DNA from 3 places in the Vibrio atlanticus genome. Region 1 is predicted to be linked to each of the others. Evidence: predicted binding sites of a transcription regulator. Region 1 holds the regulator's gene; each other region holds the start of a gene.
The links. Region 1 encodes CRP, which controls carbon source genes, mostly activating them, when cyclic AMP is high. Its sites were predicted from a motif close to TGTGANNNNNNTCACA; they were not measured.
Positions count from the first base shown of each region.

Region 2: OCV30_RS18560 (NupC/NupG family nucleoside CNT transporter) is a predicted target of CRP. The motif match lies at 1,131-1,146, and genes of this name have one in related genera.
Region 3: OCV30_RS12985 (CTP synthase) is a predicted target of CRP. The motif match lies at 2,067-2,082, and genes of this name have one in related genera.

Region 1 is NZ_AP025460.1:3,118,167-3,122,522, reverse strand. It holds gene astD (succinylglutamate-semialdehyde dehydrogenase) at 1-807, shown strand, start outside; gene OCV30_RS14125 (DUF1338 domain-containing protein) at 1,066-1,857, shown strand; gene crp (cAMP-activated global transcriptional regulator CRP) at 2,042-2,674, opposite strand; gene OCV30_RS14115 (phosphoribulokinase) at 2,916-3,785, opposite strand; gene OCV30_RS14110 (YheU family protein) at 3,863-4,075, opposite strand; gene OCV30_RS14105 (hydrolase) at 4,171-4,356, opposite strand, start outside.
Region 2 is NZ_AP025461.1:638,421-642,776, forward strand. It holds gene OCV30_RS18555 (YajG family lipoprotein) at 352-972, shown strand; gene OCV30_RS18560 (NupC/NupG family nucleoside CNT transporter) at 1,414-2,622, shown strand; gene OCV30_RS18565 (hypothetical protein) at 2,981-3,250, shown strand; gene OCV30_RS18570 (class I SAM-dependent methyltransferase) at 3,296-3,907, shown strand; gene OCV30_RS18575 (DUF3541 domain-containing protein) at 4,024-4,356, opposite strand, start outside.
Region 3 is NZ_AP025460.1:2,918,434-2,922,789, forward strand. It holds gene eno (phosphopyruvate hydratase) at 1-260, opposite strand, end outside; gene OCV30_RS12985 (CTP synthase) at 342-1,982, opposite strand; gene mazG (nucleoside triphosphate pyrophosphohydrolase) at 2,115-2,930, opposite strand; gene relA (GTP diphosphokinase) at 3,262-4,356, opposite strand, start outside.

The DNA of each region.
Region 1 (4,356 bases):
TTCACGGGTAGCGCGAATACTGGTCATATCCTTCACCGTCAATTCGCGGGTCAACCGGGCAAGATGCTGGCACTAGAGATGGGTGGCAACAACCCGATGGTGATCAGTGACCAATTTGGTGATGCTGACGCGACGGTTTATACCATTATCCAATCGGCTTTCATCAGTGCAGGTCAACGTTGTACATGTGCTCGTCGTTTGTATGTTCCTGTTGGCGAGAAGGGCGATCAACTGCTCGATAAGCTTGTTGCGGCTACTTTGAAGATTCGTGTTGATCAGCCATTCGCTGAGCCCGCACCCTTCATGGGCCCACAAATCTCTGAAGCGGCGGCTAAGTTCATTTTGGACGCGCAAGCTAATCTGCAATCACTAGGTGGTGTAAGCCTAGTTGAAGCAAAAGCGGGCGAAGCGGCGTTTGTTTCTCCGGGTATTATCGATGCAACCAACATTGCTGAGTTGCCAGATGAAGAGTACTTCGGCCCATTGCTGCAAGTGGTTCGCTACCAATCGCTAGAGCAAGCAGTTGAACTGGCTAATGACACGCGCTTTGGTTTGTCTGCTGGCCTAGTTTCAACCGACGATTCGGAGTGGGAATACTTCGTTGACCATATCCGTGCGGGTATTGTTAACCGTAACCGCCAGCTAACAGGCGCAAGTGGTGATGCACCATTTGGTGGCCCGGGTGCTTCAGGCAACCTACGCCCAAGTGCTTACTACGCGGCTGACTACTGTGCTTACCCAATGGCGTCAATGGAAGGTGGTGAAACTCAACTGCCAGCTACGTTTAGCCCAGGTATTGAGCTGTAGTTTTGGTTCTTAAGCTTTAACTTGATGAATCATAAGCTTATGAGCTCTAGGTTCATGAGTAACAGATTCATTGATTGATTGTGTAATAAGGAAGCGGTGTTATCGCTTCCTCTTTTCACCCACGTCCGACACCTCGATTGGGCGGTAGATAATAATAGAACAAGTATGTCACAGGCTGATGGCTGCTGACTCTATGTCCAGCCTCTCCCTTTCTAATCCAAATTACTAGCTTGCTAGAACCTCTGACAAGGAGTCACCATGACGCCCGATCTACTCTTTAAATCACTATGGGACGATTACATTCACAGGCTTTGTCCATCGGCTGAGAAAGTACATCACTTGCTGAAAGAAGACGAAGCCCTGATTAACGATCACATTGCACTGCGTACTTTCAATGTTGCACCGCTAGGTATTGAAACACTGGCTAAACCTTTCCTTGAGTTAGGTTACAAGGCGTGTGGCGATTACTTATTTGAGAGCAAGAAGCTAGTGGCTAAGCACTACGAGCACCCAGATCCAAACCAACCAAAAGTGTTCATTAGTGAGTTGAAGGTCGAAGAGTGTTCAAGTGACCTGCAACAGATCGTTGCTAAGTTGGTTGAGCAAGTGGATGCTAGCAAACTGCAAGGTCATGAATTCTTGTTTGGTGGTCGTCTTTGGGATTTGAGCTTCGCAGATTTCCAAGTGCTAGCAAAAGAGAGTGAGTACGCTTCTTGGCTAGCCGCTCATGGTTACGGTGCAAACCACTTTACGGTGAGTGTGAACCAGTTAAATAAGTTCGATGAAGTGCAGGCCGTGAATGACTATCTGAATGAGTCGGGATTCACTATCAATGTATCTGGCGGCGAGGTGAAAGGCTCTCCAGAGGTCTTATTAGAGCAATCATCAACAATGGCAGATAAAGTCCCAGTTTCATTTGTTGAAGGCAATGAGATGATTCCTGGCGGCTTCTATGAGTTCGCTAAGCGTTATGCGATTGCCAATGGTGAGCTTTATACCGGATTTGTCGCGGCATCAGCTGACAAGATCTTTGAAAGCACCAACGGTTAAAGAAAGATACGAGCACGGGCTTTGCCCTAGAGGTGCGGGTACGCTTCGCTTCGAGATACTTTAGAATAGTGAAGTCCGATTTCTAACTTTGCTTCCCGCATCTGTTCTCTAGATATTTAGAAAACAAAAAAGCCACCAAATTCGCATTTGGTGGCTTTCAAATTTTTGGCTCAGTTAATCGAGATTAACGAGTGCCGTATACCACGATAGTCTTACCGTGTGCAGAAATTAGGTTCTGCTCTTCTAGCATCTTCAAGATACGACCTACGGTCTCACGAGAACAACCAACAATCTGGCCAATCTCTTGACGAGTGATCTTGATTTGCATGCCGTCAGGGTGAGTCATTGCATCTGGCTGTTTTGCTAGGTTTAGTAGCGTTTGAGCGATACGACCTGTTACGTCAAGGAACGCTAAGTCACCAACCTTTTGGCTAGTTACTTGTAGACGGTTTGCCATTTGCGATGAAAGACGCATTAGAATATCTGGGTTCACTTGGATAAGTTGACGGAATTTCTTGAAAGAAATCTCAGCCACTTCACAAGGAGATTTTGCACGAACCCATGCAGTACGCTCTTGGTCTTCTTCGAACAAGCCAAGCTCACCGATGAAGTCGCCTTGGTTTAGGTAAGAAAGAATCATTTCCTTACCTTCTTCGTCTTTGATAAGAACTGCCACAGAACCTTTAACAATGTAGTACAAGGTTTCTGCCTTTTCACCAGCATGAATCAAAGTACTTTTTGAAGGGTACTTATGAATATGACAGTGTGAAAGGAACCACTCTAATGTTGGATCGGTTTGGGGTTTACCTAGAACCATAATATCTTACTTCCTCTGCAGGGTATGCTTGCCGCTTTCCATATTTTAGCTAAGCCTGAATTGACGTAGCTAGGATAAGAGCACTCGTTGAGTGCTGCAAGCTATCTTGTGTTTCGTTTAAGAATAGTATCCTTTTTCAGGTACTATTTCTTGATTTTAATCGTGACCAAGCTACGATTTTTTACGCAAAATTGTGCACATGATCACGGTATGAAAAGTAATCAACCAGAATGTTGTTTTGTTAGCCTATTTTACCGGTTTCTATAAGTTGTTGCAGGATCGGCCTTACAATGAGCTCCATAGCAAAACTCATCTTGCCTCCTGGCACCACAAGTGTGTTATGACGTGACATAAATGAGCCATCAATCATAGCCAACAAGTAAGGAAAATCGACGTTTTTGATGCCGCGCAAACGTATAACCACGAAGCTTTCGTCTAAACTTGGGATCCCTTTTGCATTCAGTGGATTTGATGTATCTACGGTAGGGACACGCTGAAAGTTGATATGAGTTCGCGAAAACTGCGGGGTAATGTAGTTAAGGTAATCATCCATTGAGCGAACAATAGAATCCATCACCGCTTCGCGAGAGTGACCACGATCGCGTGTGTCACGAACGAATTTCTGGATCCACTCCAAGTTTACGATAGGTACCATGCCGATAAGCAGATCGACGTGTTGAGAAACATTGATGTCACCATCGACTACGCCACCGTGAAGACCTTCGTAGAACATCACATCCGAGTTTTCAGGGATCTCTTGCCATGGCGTAAAGGTGCCGGGCATTTGATTGTAAGGCACGGCTTCATCGAAGGTATGCAGATAGCTACGGACTTTTCCCGTGCCTTCATTGCCGTATTGACGGAAGAAATCTTCTAATGCACCAAAATCGTTAGCTTGTGGACCAAAGTAGCTGATGTGCTTACCTTGCTCGCGCGCCTTACGGATCTCGACATCCATCTCTGGTCGAGTGAAGCGATGGAAACTATCCCCTTCAACCCAAGCTGCCTTCACGTCCATCATATTGAACATTTTTCGGAAGGCTTCTGAGGTAGTGGTGGTGCCGGCTCCAGATGAACCCGTCACCGCAATAATTGGATGTTTAGCGGACATGACAACCCTTGTCTTTTGAGTAACTTACTTGTTAGCAATCGTTTACCACTATAACACGGCTCCTTTATGAGCGCAGCTTAGAAGCGTTTTGTGACTTGAATATCAACGGTTTCATGCAGTTCAGAAAACACGATACTCACTTCTCCTGAGGCTAATTGATGTTTCACTTGGTCAATTTTGTTTTGCAGTGAAACTTCTACGTCACCATAGTCTGTACCTTCACGCAGTACGAATTCTTTGATGAGGTTTTCCAGTGTCTCTGGCGCAATGTCTTGCCACGGGATGATCATAAATACTTCTCTCTTTTATGTTCATGGATAGGTTTATTGTTGTAGAAATGAGTGAGCTTAGTAATATCTTTACTGCTATTTACTAAGGCTCGTCATTATGCCGAATCTTGTAGACTTTTATAGTAGGCGGGTAATGCTTCTTCTAACCAAAATCTTGGCTTGAGTGTGCTGCCAGTAATGAACCCCACATGACCGCCTTTTTGAAACAGTCGATAATCGATGTTATCAGGCAGAACGAACTTTGGAATCACATCATCGGTCATGAAAGGATCGTCCTTGGC
Region 2 (4,356 bases), on a different replicon from region 1:
TAATGAATGGGTGAGATAATACAAAGTATATACGCATCTAAACTTAAGATGAATCTTGAAGTCATAGTAAATGAGGGAGAACACAGAAAAGTGGTAATAATTACACAGAATTAACCGAGAGGTTACGCAGCTCTCTACATAGGTTGAACATATCACATTCATTTCATGATCTTCATTTACAACGCCTGCTGCTTAAAGTTTTATTGGGTAATTACTCAATAAAACCAACCTGATATGTGAGCCAATTTATATAAATAAGAATTGTATAAATTATTGATTTAATGAATGTTTACTGAGTAAGACAATTTTTGTTAGAACACCATCTTCAAAACAATAAGATAGGTAAATCTAATGACAAAACTCGTCAGTTTGCTCCTTGCCACAATCACGCTAGGGCTTTCAGGTTGTGCAACAGTATTAACTCCAGAACAGAGTGCGCCACAATTGAGTGTCGTACCTCAAGAAAAAGCACTGACTATTGCAGTGATTGATAAACGCCCATACGTTTTAGACCAAGATAAAGAGCCAAAGTTTGAGGGCATTATCCGTAGTTCTCTCGGTATTCCTTATTCACACAACACGGCGACACAACAGCCGATGTCTCAGTTTTTGACGGATAGACTTGTTGCGGGCTTAAAGAAGCAGCAAGTGACGGTGGACTCAGTCGAGACGACACCAAACGAAGACATCACTAAAGTCGCTGAGCAGATGAAAGCGTTCGACAATAAATCGATGATGTTCGTCTTGAATGAATGGAAATATGATTTCCATGCGTTTACGGATAACTCTTGGTACAACGTAAATGTGATTATTTACGACGAAGTAGGTAAGAAACTGCTGAGCAAAAACTTCCAAGGCGAGAACGATGTGCCAGATGGTGGTGTGATCATTAATGAAATGCAGCTTATCTATAAACAACGTTTCGAAGAGATCTTCCAAGACGTCGAAGTGAAAAGTGCATTGCTTAATTAATTTTGCCCATTTCGATAATATCCTTTAGAAAGCCACACTTTGTGGCTTTTTATTTTAAACTTCCTGCCTCGACGTTCTTTTTGACTGATAAGTTAAAAATGACGATAAACACTGCGTTTTGTTTAATCCTTGACCGCGCGATCGTTTGCGTTGAAAAATGTGATGAAAGTCTCACTTAACTGTTTATACTTCTTTTCCGGTTTTAAGCCGGTGCTTAGCCAATACAAGCCGTCACATGGATATGTGAATGACCCCACGGACCGGACCAGCTACGTTCCACTGCTTGTATAAGGTGATTTTTACATGAACAACTCGTTGTTACATTCGCTAACCCTGTTAGCTCCTTCATCGCGTAGCGTTTTGCTTGCGGTTCTTTGTCCTATTCCTTTGATGTCATTCGTTTGGCTCATGTTCACTCTTTAAGGATTACTAGGACACATTATGAATATTCTATTTGGTTTTGTCGGTGTTCTTGCACTGATTGCTTGTGCGTACCTGCTATCTGAAAGTCGTTCTTCGATTAACTGGAAAACAGTCTCTCGTGCACTATTACTTCAAATCGGCTTCGCTGCTTTGGTGTTGTATTTCCCTTGGGGACAATTGGCGCTAACGAGCCTAAGTAATGGCGTTTCTAGCCTGCTTGGTTTTGCAGACGCTGGTATCGCATTCCTTTTCGGCGACCTTGCAACTGAAGGTTTCATTTTCGCGATACGCGTACTTCCAATCATTATCTTCTTCAGTGCTCTGATTTCTGCACTTTACTACCTCGGCATCATGCAAAAAGTGATTCAAATCTTGGGTGGAGCGGTGCAAAAACTGCTGGGCACCAGTAAAGCTGAATCCTTGGTAGCGACAGGCAATATCTTCCTTTCTCAGGGTGAGTCTCCTCTTCTTATTCGTCCGTTTTTAAAGTCTATGACTCGTTCGGAATTGTTTGCTGTAATGGCAGGTGGTATGGCGTCGGTAGCGGGTAGTGTGCTTGGTGGTTATGCTGGTTTAGGTGTTGAACTTAAATACCTTATCGCCGCAAGCTTCATGGCAGCTCCGGGTAGTCTGTTAATGGCGAAGATCATCGTTCCAGAGCGCAGTACACCAAGTGACTATGACCATATCGAACTCGATAAAGCTGACCAAAGCAACGTGATCGATGCACTGGCAAGCGGCGCGATGAACGGTATGAAAGTCGCAGTAGCTGTCGGTACTATGTTGATTGCATTCGTGAGTGTGATTGCGATGGTGAACACTGGCCTAGAAAGCTTAGGTGAGACGTTCGGTTTTGCCGGTATTACGCTGCAAGCTATCTTTGGTTACCTGTTCTCACCACTAGCATGGCTGATCGGTATCCCGAGTGATGAAGTATTGATGGCGGGTTCTTACATTGGTCAGAAGATCGTAATGAACGAGTTTGTTGCTTTCATCGATTTCGTTGAGAACAAAGCGCTGTTATCTGAACATAGCCAAGTCATCGTCACTTTTGCTCTATGTGGTTTTGCTAACATTGGTTCTATTGCTATTCAGCTGGGTTCAATCGGTGTTATGGCACCAGAGCGTCGTGCTGAAGTGGCAAACTTAGGCTTGAAAGCAGTCGCTGCTGGTACGCTTGCAAACCTAATGAGTGCGTGTTTAGCGGGTATCTTCATCCTGCTTTAAGCGAGATTCAGTTCAAGCGCCTAAATTTAGTTAAAGCGCCTAAATTCAGTTGAAGCGGGCACCTTTCTTGCAGATTTAACGTGAGAAGGGTGTCCGCTTTTTTGTGCCTGCTCGTTAAGTTGATTCAGATTTTGAACCACCACTTTTATTGCTATGCGGTGTATAAGGCTCACTCGGAAGAGTAATAGAGCAAGCCTGTTTTATCCGATATACTTGAATATCATTAGGTTGCGATTAATAGCATTCGGCTTCAATTAAGAAAATCCGGTTTCTATTAAGAACACTCGGTTCCGAATAAGAATATTCCGTTCCGACTAAGAATACGGCAACCAAGCTCAAATTTATCAAGGGTTTCTCTATGAACATGCGCGTTCTCATCGGTCTTATTGCTACCTTCATTGGCTTGTTTGCGATGGTTTATCTTATTGCTGGTGGTACTCAGTTTCCTATCTATCAGTGGCCGCAAGAAGCGTATCTCGGTTTGGTGTTTAGCGTAGTATGGGGCACTGGCGTCGCAGCATCGGTGGCTTATGTCTTTTCAGCTTTGGTGTTTGTGACTGTCGCCGTGGTTTGTTATGCGATCGGTTATAAAATCGGTGGGCTCTTTTCTTCAAATTCTGACGTCTAAGTTTATTGAGGCGTACTTATGTTCATTGAAGTGAGATTTGTTTGAATGCACTGGCTCGATCGTTGGAAAGTGTATCGCTATCATCGCAAACAGGCTAACCGCTCGAATGGCGATAAGGCTAAAGCTTTAGGGTGGACCAGCGAAGAGAGCCAATTATGTCGCTTTGAAGTGATTGCTCGTTCGGCTGACTTCGAAAAGAAGAGTATTTTAGATTTAGGTTGTGGCTATGGCGAGCTGTTTGAGCTGCTCGATAGCATCTATCGCATTCAATCTTACACCGGCGTTGACCAACACGCAGGCTTTTTAAAGAAGGCGAAGCAGAGCTATACAGAAGATCGTTGTCGGTTTTTGTCGGGTGATATGAGCCAAATGAGCCTTGAGGTACACGATGTAGTTATCGCCAGTGGCTCATTGAATTACATCTCTCGCGACTCGGATTATCTGACTAACATGATTACTCGTATGTTTGGACTAGCGAATCAGACGGTGATTTTTAATCTGCTCAATTCAAGCCAATATCCTTCACGCAATACCTTGATGAGTTATCACCCTCAAGGTGTCTATCGTTTCTGTAAAACACTCTGTGACGATGTCTCCTTGATAGAAGGATACGCAGAAGGGGATTTCACGATAGTGATGAACAAAATCTGCCCCTGAACTTAAACATAAGACTAAGCTTGAGTGAAGTGATTGTTTGATAAGAGTTAAAAAGCCGCAGACCTTGAGAGGTTTGCGGCTTTTTTTTGGATCCAAAATCAACTTAAGTATTACGGCTAGTGTTTCAGCGGTTGATTTTCAACTAGTCCGTAAGGGATGTTAGTAAAGACTTTTGGGTTACCTTCATAAGTCGGTGCTTCGTTCACTTGCTGCCAATCGAGTAGCATGATAGCGAGTACGTTGCGGTGCTCTCCATACTTGAGATCAAAATCACCGGTGACCGAAGGGATCATGCCTTTTGTCTTATCGATAGATGCCTGGATTGCAAGCCTAGTTTTCTCTACAACCGGGTCATTCTCTAGACCGGCTAGTAAGAAAGTCAACCCAACCTCAGCAATCACATCCTCTTTAGCTCGTAGCAGGATTGTATCGATGTTTTCTCTGAAGTA
Region 3 (4,356 bases), 200 kb from region 1:
TGTGCTTTAGCGTCAGAACCTACTAGAGCTTCAGCGATTGGGCCGTTTACAGCTTCAATAGCTTTAAGAACACCTTTACCTAGGAAACGTGATTTGTCGCCGTCACGTAGCTCAAGAGCTTCGCGTGAACCAGTAGATGCGCCAGATGGAGCAGCAGCCATACCTACGAAACCGCCTTCTAGGTGTACTTCAGCTTCTACAGTTGGGTTACCACGTGAATCGATGATTTCACGACCTAGAACTTTAACGATCTTAGACATTGAATGTTTCCTTCTCGTTGAATATATAAATGTCAAATTTAAAGGTAGCAGCACAACTTACGCAGCTACCTGTATTCCTTTTTACTTCTCTAATTCGCCGCGCTGGAACTCGCCAGCTGCTTTAACGAAACCTGCAAACAATGGGTGACCATCGCGAGGTGTTGAAGTGAACTCTGGGTGGAATTGAGCAGCAACGAACCATGGATGGTTCGGGTTCTCAATAACTTCAACCAGTTTCTTGTCCGCAGATAGACCCGATACTTTTAGGCCCGCTTTTTCAATTTGTGGACGAAGATTGTTGTTCACTTCGTAACGGTGACGATGACGTTCATGGATCGTCGCGCTACCGTATAATTCGTAAGCTTTTGTCCCTTTCGCTAGGTGACAAAGCTGTGAACCAAGACGCATTGTGCCGCCAAGGTCAGATGTTTCTGTACGCTCTTCAACTTTACCTTCGCCGTCAGTCCACTCAGTGATAAGACCAACAACTGGGTACTTAGTTTCAGTACAGAATTCAGAAGAGTGTGCCCCTTCCATTTTCGCAACGTTACGAGCGTACTCGATAAGTGCTACTTGCATACCTAAACAGATACCTAAGTAAGGTACTTTGTTTTCACGAGCGTATTGAGCAGCAAGAATCTTACCTTCAACACCACGATCACCAAAGCCACCAGGAACTAGGATTGCATCTAGGCCTTCTAAAACTTCTACGCCACGAGACTCAACGTCTTGTGAATCTACGTATTTAATATTAACGCTTAGGCGATTTTTCAAGCCCGCGTGTTTTAGCGCTTCATTTACTGATTTGTATGCGTCTGGTAGTTCAATGTACTTACCAACCATACCAATCGTCACTTCACCCGTTGGGTTAGCTTCTTCGTAAATTACTTGTTCCCATTCAGACAGGTCTGCTTCTGGAGCTGTGATGCCGAAACGCTTACATACAAGTTCATCAGTGCCTTGAGCTTTAATAAGCTGAGGGATCTTGTAGATAGAGTCAACATCGCGCATAGAAATAACTGCATTTTCTTGCACATTACAGAACAGAGCAATTTTCTTACGCTCGTTCGAAGGAATGTTGCGGTCTGAACGACAAACTAGAATGTCTGGCTGAATACCAATAGACAGCAGCTCTTTTACAGAGTGTTGCGTTGGCTTAGTTTTCACTTCGCCCGCAGCTGCTAGGTATGGCACTAGAGTAAGGTGCATGAACATTGCGCGTTCACGGCCTAGCTCTACTGCTAGCTGACGAATCGCTTCCATGAATGGTAGAGATTCGATATCACCAACCGTACCACCAACTTCAACAAGCGCGATATCGTGGCCAGCTGCGCCAGAAATTACACGTTCTTTGATAGAGTTAGTGATGTGCGGGATAACCTGAATAGTTGCACCTAGGTAATCACCGCGACGCTCTTTAGCGAGTACGTCTGAGTAAACACGACCTGCAGTGAAGTTGTTACGCTTAGTCATCTTGGTGCGAATGAATCGCTCGTAGTGACCAAGGTCAAGGTCAGTTTCAGCGCCATCTTCCGTAACGAACACTTCACCGTGTTGAGTCGGGCTCATTGTGCCTGGATCAACGTTGATGTAAGGGTCAAGCTTCATCATAGTCACTTTAAGACCACGAGCTTCTAAAATAGCCGCAAGAGATGCTGCTGCAATACCTTTACCTAGAGAGGATACAACCCCGCCAGTAACAAAAATGTAATTTGTCGTCATGTTTAACCTGAAATTGGTTGAATGAGGGAAATGGATTACTTCTGGACGGGATGAAAATATACCAGAAGCCCCTTATCGCCACAACGTGAAATCTATCACACTGCTATTTTTTATTTTTTGCTTCAAATCAATTCATGATAAAAGCTTTGATGATCTTTTCTCCGCCACTTTGACTTCATCCCATATGGAATCAAGCTGTTGTAGAGAAAAGTCGGTCAAAATTTTATCTTGCTGACGAACTTTTTGTTCCACACCTTTAAAGCGGCGTGAAAATTTCAGATTGGCTTTATTGAGAGCCGTTTCTGGATTTTTACCCAAATGTCGCACTAAATTGACGGTAGCAAACAACAAATCACCCAGTTCTTCTTCAACTAAATCTTCGTTTGGCGTTACTTGAAGCGCTTCTTCTAGCACCTCATCAACTTCCTCTAAAACCTTGTCGGCGACTGGACCAATAGAGTCCCAATCAAAGCCAAATTTCGCGACTTGCTTTTGAATTTTTGTAGCACGCGAAAGTGCAGGTAGAGAGTTTGGTATTGAGTCTAGAATACTTTCTTGAGTTTTGCCTGCCTGTGCTTTCTCTTTGGCTTTTTCAGCTTCCCAGTTGGCATTAATTTCGTCATCACTAGCAAACTCTGTATCAGAAAATACGTGTGGATGACGGCGCGTTAGCTTCTCATTGATACCGTCAACCACATCAGAGAACTCAAATAAGCCCTGCTCTTTTGCTAATTGACTGTAGAAGATCACCTGAAACAACAGGTCACCCAACTCTTCTTGCAGGTTTGGCCAATCTTTGTTGTGAATCGCGTCCACCACCTCGTAGGTCTCTTCGATCGTATGCGGCACAATGGTTTCAAAATTTTGTTTCAAATCCCAAGGACAGCCACCTTCAGGATCGCGCAGCTTAGTCATGATCTGTTCAAGTTGTTCAATCGGGTGATTCATCGTTTTATTCCTATTCACTGTCTTTGATTTTTAAATTTATAACGTCTTCTAAAACTAAAAAAGGTGAGTAGCCAAAACCACTCACCTTTCTATTTTTTCAGTCATCCTCAAGAGCGAAGAATGAGCGAGTTGGGGATCTCAAATCGCTTGGCGAGATTCCCTATAACGTTCGTCCCTCACTGTAGGGGATGACGACTATCTTTGTTTTACTAAGTAATTGGCTCTTCTAACAAGGCAACAAACTTACGAGACTTCTGAGCATAGCTTGCCTATGTGATGAAGCGAGTATAGTGCAGTTAACACAGTTAGAAGGCCAAGTACGACGTAAAAACTAGCCTAGGCGTTTTACGCTCATAACATCTTTGATCTGTTCTACTCGGCTTGTCACGCGACTCAGAATCTCAATGTTGGTCACTTCCAAATCGAAATCCATCACTGACAGCTGACGTTTATAGTCAATACGGCTCTTCATTGTCGTCACACTGACTTTTTCGTTCAAGAACAGGGATGTTATGTCTTTCAACAAGCCGGTACGTTCTAGCGCCTCTACACGCAGTGTTAAGATATACGAGCCTACAAAACCATCTCCCCACACCGTATCGATGATACGTTCAGGGGCATGTAGGTTAAGTTCACTTAACTGCTCACAATCGCTGCGGTGTACTGAGATACCACGCCCTTGAGTAATGTAACCTTTGATCACATCCCCCGGGATAGGCTGACAACAACGAGCCAAGTGGGTCATTAGGTTATCAACACCTTCAACAACGACAGCATCCTTTTTCGGACGGCTCTGATGTGCTGGCTTATTGTCAGACTCAAGCAACTTCTCGAGTGCTTTCTTATCTTCTTCTTCAGCCGTCGGCTTATTGACCAGAGCATTGATGTGATTAACCACTTGGTTAATACGCAAATCACCGCTACCAATACCTGCATACAATTCATCAGGTGTATTGACGTTGAATCGTTTCAGCGCATATTGTTCAGCATCTTTCAGTGTTGCGCCGACTCTGCCTAGCTCGACTTCTAGGATGTCTCGTCCAGCTTCGAGGTTTTTCTCACGACTCTGAGCGCGGAACCAAGCGTTAATTTTTGCTCGAGCTCGACTTGAATGAACAAAACCTGTGGTCGGATTTAACCAATCACGTGATGGATTCGGTTCTTTTTGAGTAATGATCTCAACTTGATCGCCCATCGCCAACTTATGAGTAAACGGAACGATTCGACCTGCGACTTTGGCACCGATACAACGGTGTCCAACCATCGAGTGAATGTGGTAAGCAAAATCCAACGGCGTTGCACCCATTGGTAAATCGACCACATCACCGCGTGGTGTAAAGGCATAGACTCGGTCATCAAAGACTTGGCTACGTACTTCATCCAGCATTTCGCCAGAATCTGACATCTCTTCTTGCCAGTCGATAAG